2 linked regions of the Colwellia sp. M166 genome follow. The protein of the gene in region 1 binds, or shares a complex with, the protein of each later gene. Links are inferred from orthologs where the notes say so. Each region holds a gene or a part of one and is shown in the gene's direction. Other genes may lie near its edges.

Region 1 (3,290 bases):
TGAATTTGTTGATTTATTTGATTTTTGTGCCCGTGTCGATACCAAGAAAACCAATAAACGTGTTCTAGAAAAACTCATTAAAGCCGGCGCTATGGATGCACTTGGCCCGAAAACGGCAGCAGGTCCTCATCGTGCCGCATTATTTGAATCCTTGCCTGAAGCATTAAAAGCGGCCGAGCAACATGCCAAAGCACAAGCGATTGGGCAAAATGATTTATTTGGTTTGATCAATGAAGAGCCTGAAGATAACCGCCAAGCCTTTAAAGATGTCCCTATGTGGCCAGAGCCCAAATGGCTTGATGGTGAAAAAGAAACTTTAGGATTATATTTAACCGGTCATCCAATTAACCGCTATTTAAGTGAAATTAGGCGCTATGCAACAGGGCGTTTAGGAAGTTTACAGCCGACAAATAAAGATAAAACTACCGTAGCTGTGGGCTTAGTCTTAGCTGTGCGGGTGTTAGTGAATAAACGTGGTCGTCGTTGGGCGTTAGTGACACTTGATGATAAAAGTGCTCGAATGGATATACGATTATTCCCAGATGACTATGATAGATTTGCAGAATTGCTGATTTCTGATGCTATTTTGGTCTGTAGCGGACAGGTCAGCTTTGATGATTACTCTGGTGGTATTACAATGACTGCCCGAGATATTATGACCATTGCTGATGCTCGCGAAAATTATGTCGCATCATTGGATTTGCAAATTGATAAAAATCAGCTTTCGGGGCGTTTTATCGAACGATTTACGGAGGTGTTAACACCTTATAAAGAAGGGATTTGCCCCGTTCGCGTTTTTTATCAAAGAGATGAGGCGCAAGGTATGCTAGAGTTAGGGGTACAGTGGCGTGTATCGCCAAGCGACCAGCTATTATACGATTTGAAAACCCTGTTGGGTGAAGAGCAAGTCGAGTTAAAATTTAAATAGGTAGCGTTTATTAATAACGTTATTCAGAGACAACATAGGTAAGAGTAATCATATGTCATTAAATTTTTTAGATTTTGAGCTTCCAATTGCGGAACTTGAAGCGAAAATTGAAGAATTACAATTGGTCAACAATGGCCAAGAACTAGATCTTGATTTAGAAGAGCAAATTTCTCAGTTACGAGAGAAAAATAATGAGCTAACTAAAAAGATTTTCTCTGGCTTAGATCCATGGCAAACTGCGCGTGTTGCCCGTCATCCTCAGCGTCCATACACGTTAGATTATTTGCCTCGTATTTTTACTGAATTCGATGAATTGGCAGGTGATAGAGCTTATGCTGATGATAGAGCAATTGTTGGCGGTACAGCACGTTTAGATGGTCGTCCTGTGATGATTATAGGTCATCAAAAAGGTCGTTCTACTAATGAAAAGGTTAAGCGCAACTTTGGTATGCCTCGTCCTGAGGGCTATCGTAAAGCTCTACGCCTAATGAAAATGGCAGAGCGTTTTAAAATGCCAATTATTACTTTCATCGACACGCCTGGAGCCTATCCTGGTATTGGTGCTGAAGAGCGTGGTCAAAGTGAAGCGATTGCCATGAACTTAAAAGTCATGTCACGTTTGAATGTGCCGATTATTTGTACTGTTATTGGTGAGGGTGGCTCTGGTGGCGCTTTAGCTATTGGTGTTGGTGACAAAGTCAATATGCTTGAATATTCTACTTATTCAGTGATCTCCCCTGAAGGTTGTGCCTCTATTTTATGGAAAACTGCCGAAAAAGCACCAACAGCAGCTGAAGCTATGGGTATTACCGCCAAACGTATTAAAGAACTCGGTCTTATTGATAGTGTGATTGAAGAGCCTTTAGGTGGCGCGCATCGCGATATGGATCAAATGGCGGCATATCTTAAGCAAGCCTTAAAATCTGATCTTGCTGAACTTGATAAGCTTTCAAGTGAAGAGTTAATTGAAAGCCGCTATGATAAATTAATGTCATTCGGTTATTGTTAATTTTATATTAAGCGACCTATTAAGGTCGTTTTTTACTTTTGGCTTCTTATAGCTTTGCTTAATAACACTCTTTGGCGATATTTTTAAACTCTGTGAATACTATTGAATCAGCTCTGGTAAAGTGCTTTAACAGCGCGCCAGAGAAAAAAATTATTATAGCTTATAGCGGTGGTGTTGATTCACAAGTGTTGCTCGTTGCACTAGCAACACTAAAACAGCGAGAACAGTTATCAAATAACATTGTTGTCTGCCATGTCAACCATGGTTTAAGTCCAAATGCCGATTCATGGCAAGCCTTTGCGCAACAACAATGTGATCGGTATTCTTTACCGTTAATTACTCGCAAATTACAGCTAAAAAAACAACCGCAACAAAGCTTAGAAGCGATAGCGCGCGATGCCCGTTATCAAGTGCTAATACAGGCAAGTATTGAGCCGGCGTTTATTGTTACCGGCCATCATCTTAATGACCAAACAGAAACTTTTTTATTAGCATTAAAGCGCGGCTCTGGTCTAAAAGGCTTATCAGCAATGCCTGAAAATTCAGTGTTAGCGCAGCATAATTTACTGCGTCCCTTGTTATCTGTGTCACGTGACGAAATCCTTTCTTACGCACAACAACATGAGCTGAGTTGGATTGAAGATGAGTCTAATACTGACGAACACTACGATCGTAACTTTTTACGTCATCAAATTATCCCCGCATTATCTGAGCGTTGGCCAAGTATCAATAAAACCATTGCACGCAGTGCTCGGCATTGTTTTGAAGCGCAACAGTTACTGAATGAATTGGCAGAGCAGGATTTAACAGTATGCCAGACAGCGCCAGACAAACTATCGATTGTTAAGCTTAATAGCCTTAGCGAAGCTCGACTGAAAAATCTTTTACGCCATTTTTTAGCGAATCATCAGCTGTTAATGCCCACAGGGCAGCAATTGGCACAAATATGTCAGCAGCTTAATGCCAATAATGATAAATCGCCGGTTATTCAACTCGCTAATTGTTGTTTAAGAAGGTTTCAGCATGAGCTGTATTTGACTCATATTTATCAAGATATTTCGTCATGGCAGCATACCATTGATGTAGATACCTTAGCGACTGAGCCATCAGTGAGTGTTGCACTTCCTGATCAATTAGGAGCCGTGAGTATATCGACAAACTCAAATACTAGTAACACTGACACTACTTGGCAAACAGCTATCAAGCAACCTAACGTTAGGCAATTAGTGACGATTCGCTTCGGCCATAATAACCCGACATGCTTACCTGAATATCGCCAACACTCACGCTCATTAAAAAAGGTTTTACAAGAGCTTGCTATACCACCATGGCAAAGAAAAAGACTACCTTTCA
Region 2 (3,087 bases), 1.2 Mb from region 1 along the record:
CGAAGTTATTCTCCTTGATGTTGTTAAACAAGGCGATGCGCAGCAACAATTTGATGCTCAACAATTATTAGATAATATAAAGTAGTTCACTTTAAGCTTTATTAAAAAAGGCGGCAAATTGCCGCCTTTTTAATGCATTTTTATTATTATTTAATAGTCGCTTGGTAAAAAAGCTTAAAATAATGGATAATGCCATCACCTTAGCAGTGGAGGATAAAATGCGTTACGCTTTAGGCATAGAATACGACGGTAGTAATTACTATGGTTGGCAAAGACAAAAGAACGTTATCAGTGTGCAAGAGTCACTAGAAAAGGCGTTATCTAAAATAGCCAATGAGCCAATTGAGGTGGTATGCGCAGGTCGAACAGATACCGGTGTTAATGCGACTAATCAGGTTGTTCATTTTGAAACAGATAAAGTGCGAAAAGATGTGGCATGGACGTTAGGAGTTAATACTAATTTACCGAAAGACATTGCGGTATCATGGGTGAAAGAGGTCAATGAAGACTTTCATGCGCGCTTTAGCGCAACCGCTAGGCGTTATCGTTATATTATTAATAACAGTCGTTTACGCTCGGCTATTTTAAGTTCAGGTATCAGCTTTTGCCATTACCCGCTTAATGAAAATTTAATGCACCAAGCTGCACAATATTTAGTTGGCCGTCATGACTTTACCTCGTTTAGAACCGTGCATTGTCAATCGCATTCCCCGATACGTACGTTATATCATTGTAATGTTTCTCGCCAAGGTGAGTTTGTTATTATTGATGTCAAAGGTAATGCGTTTTTACATCATATGGTAAGAAATATTGCCGGTAGTTTGATGAAGGTTGGTCACGAACTAAAACCAGTGAGTTGGATTGATGAAGTACTAGAGGCAAAAAATCGTTGTGTTGCGGGTATAACAGCGCCGTCAGCTGGATTGTACTTTGTTGATGTTGATTACCCTGAAGAGTTTGCTATTCCAAAGCGTAGCCCAGGACCATTGTTTCTACTATAATCAGTGATAACAAAGAAAACAGACCAGTTTTTCCTATAATTGTATAGGTGTTCTATGGTCTAATTCAAAGTTATATATGTGAATAGTAAAATTTTATATTTAATGGTTGTATTTTGAACAATTATTGAATTTCTCGTGCATAGGCAAAAAATATATTATGAGCTGGATTGAAAAAATTCTCCCGAAAGCAAAGTCGACACAAAAAAGAAATATTCCGGAAGGTGTTTGGAGTAAGTGTACTAGCTGTAACGCGGTTCTATATAAAATTGAGTTAGACCGACAAATGTCGGTTTGTCCAAAGTGTGATCATCATATGCGAATTTCTGCGCGTAAACGTATTGATGGTTTTCTTGATCAAGGCGAGCGTGTCGAGTTAGGTGAAGAGTTTGAAGCACAAGACATTCTTAAGTTTAAAGACTCTAAACGTTATAAAGATCGTATTTCTGCAGCACAAAAAAGTACCGGTGAGAAGGATGCTTTAGTCGTTATGAGAGGTGAACTTCATGGGCAACCGATCGTCGTTGCAGCATTTGAGTTTGCTTTTTTAGGTGGCTCTATGGCTTCGGTTGTTGGTGCTCGTTTTGTTAAAGGCGTTGAATATTGCTTAGAACATAATATACCGTTTGTATGCTTTTCAGCCAGTGGTGGTGCACGCATGCAAGAAGCGCTATTTTCATTAATGCAAATGGCAAAAACCAGTGCCGCGTTAGCAAAAATGAGTGAAAAAGGCCTACCATACGTCTCAGTATTAACTGATCCAACTATGGGTGGCGTTTCGGCCAGTTTAGCAATGTTAGGTGATATTAATGTTGCTGAGCCTAAAGCTTTGATTGGTTTTGCTGGCCCACGTGTTATCGAACAAACCGTGCGTGAAAAGTTACCTGAAGGTTTTCAGCGCAGTGAGTTCTTGAAAGAAAAAGGCGCGATAGACTTAATTGTTGATCGTCGTGAAATGCGTAGCACTTTAGCGCGTATGCTTGCAAAGTTTATGGGACAAGATAGCCCAGCACCATAACGGTAAACTCATGTCAAAAATGATTAAAGGCCATTCATTTAAGAGCAATCTTACTGAATGGCTTTCTTATTTAGAAAGTATTCACTCAGTCGAAATTGATCTTGGCTTAGCACGTATCAATACTGTAGCAAAAAAACTCAATATTGATTTTACGCACTCAACAGTGATAACCGTGGCCGGCACCAACGGTAAAGGTACAACCTGTGCATTTTTAGAAAATGCTTTTTTAGCCCAGAGCCTAACCTGTTCGGTTTATTCTTCACCTCATATTGAGCGCTTTAATGAGCGTTTGCGGATTAACCGTTGTGAGGTTGATGATAATGCCTTAGTTAGTGCCTTTGAAACCATAGAAAGCGCCCGTGGTGATATTACGTTAACGTATTATGAATACACAACGTTAGCGGCCTTGCTTGTGTTAATGGCTGAACAACCTGATGTTATTATTCTAGAGGTTGGTTTGGGTGGACGCTTAGATGCAACCAATATTATTGACGCTGATATTGCGGTAATTACCACTATTGACTTAGATCATCAGGCATTTTTAGGTGATACGCGAGAGGCTATTGGCTTTGAGAAAGCAGGCATTATGCGAAGTAATACGCCTGTGGTTATTGGCGATGTAACGCCGCCTAAATCATTAGCAGTTCACGCTGATAATATTGCCGCTAAGGCATTTTTTCGTGAGCAAAGTTTTACAACTAAGTTGGCTGATGACAACGCTAGTTGGTCTTGGTCTAGTGATAAAAATAATTTCTCGGCGCTAAGTACTTGCCACATTCCACAAGATAATGTCGTAACGGCTATTATGGTGCTAGAGCTTTTGGCGGATAAACTCAGCTTATTGCTCACTAGCCAGTTTTTAAATCAGATTATCGCCGAAACTAAAGTAGCCGGAAGAATGGAGAGGTTCACGCTTGACGGTGATATTATTTTAGATGTTGGTCATAACCCACAAGCGGCACGATACTTAGCGAAAAAGTTGCGTGAGCTAAACTATCCTAAAGTGCATGCAGTGTTAGGGATGCTTGTTGATAAAGACATTAGCAATACCGTGTCAGCGCTTTTAGCTGA

Evidence for each region.
Region 2: the proteins of accA (region 1) and accD are in contact, whole or in part, in a solved structure (PDB 8UXZ), measured with the Escherichia coli proteins. The link is inferred for Colwellia sp. M166 from one-to-one orthologs.

The regions. Positions count from the first base shown.
Region 1 is NZ_CP040755.1:138,020-141,309, forward strand. What follows is about bases 1-2,958. They hold accA (acetyl-CoA carboxylase carboxyl transferase subunit alpha), read left to right. Parts: upstream 1-980; coding sequence 981-1,937; downstream 1,938-2,958. Other genes in these bases: dnaE (DNA polymerase III subunit alpha), read left to right, coding at 1-928; tilS (tRNA lysidine(34) synthetase TilS), read left to right, coding at 2,030-2,958. In the rest of the region: more of tilS, read left to right, coding at 2,959-3,290. UniProt on the Escherichia coli protein: Component of the acetyl coenzyme A carboxylase (ACC) complex. First, biotin carboxylase catalyzes the carboxylation of biotin on its carrier protein (BCCP) and then the CO(2) group is transferred by the carboxyltransferase to acetyl-CoA to form malonyl-CoA.
Region 2 is NZ_CP040755.1:1,362,878-1,365,964, reverse strand. The notes cover bases 333-3,087. They hold accD (acetyl-CoA carboxylase, carboxyltransferase subunit beta), read left to right. Parts: upstream 333-1,158; coding sequence 1,159-2,016; downstream 2,017-3,087. Other genes in these bases: folC (bifunctional tetrahydrofolate synthase/dihydrofolate synthase), read left to right, coding at 2,027-3,087; truA (tRNA pseudouridine(38-40) synthase TruA), read left to right, coding at 333-1,001. Outside these bases: FGD67_RS06145 (FimV/HubP family polar landmark protein), read left to right, coding at 1-85; more of truA, read left to right, coding at 219-332.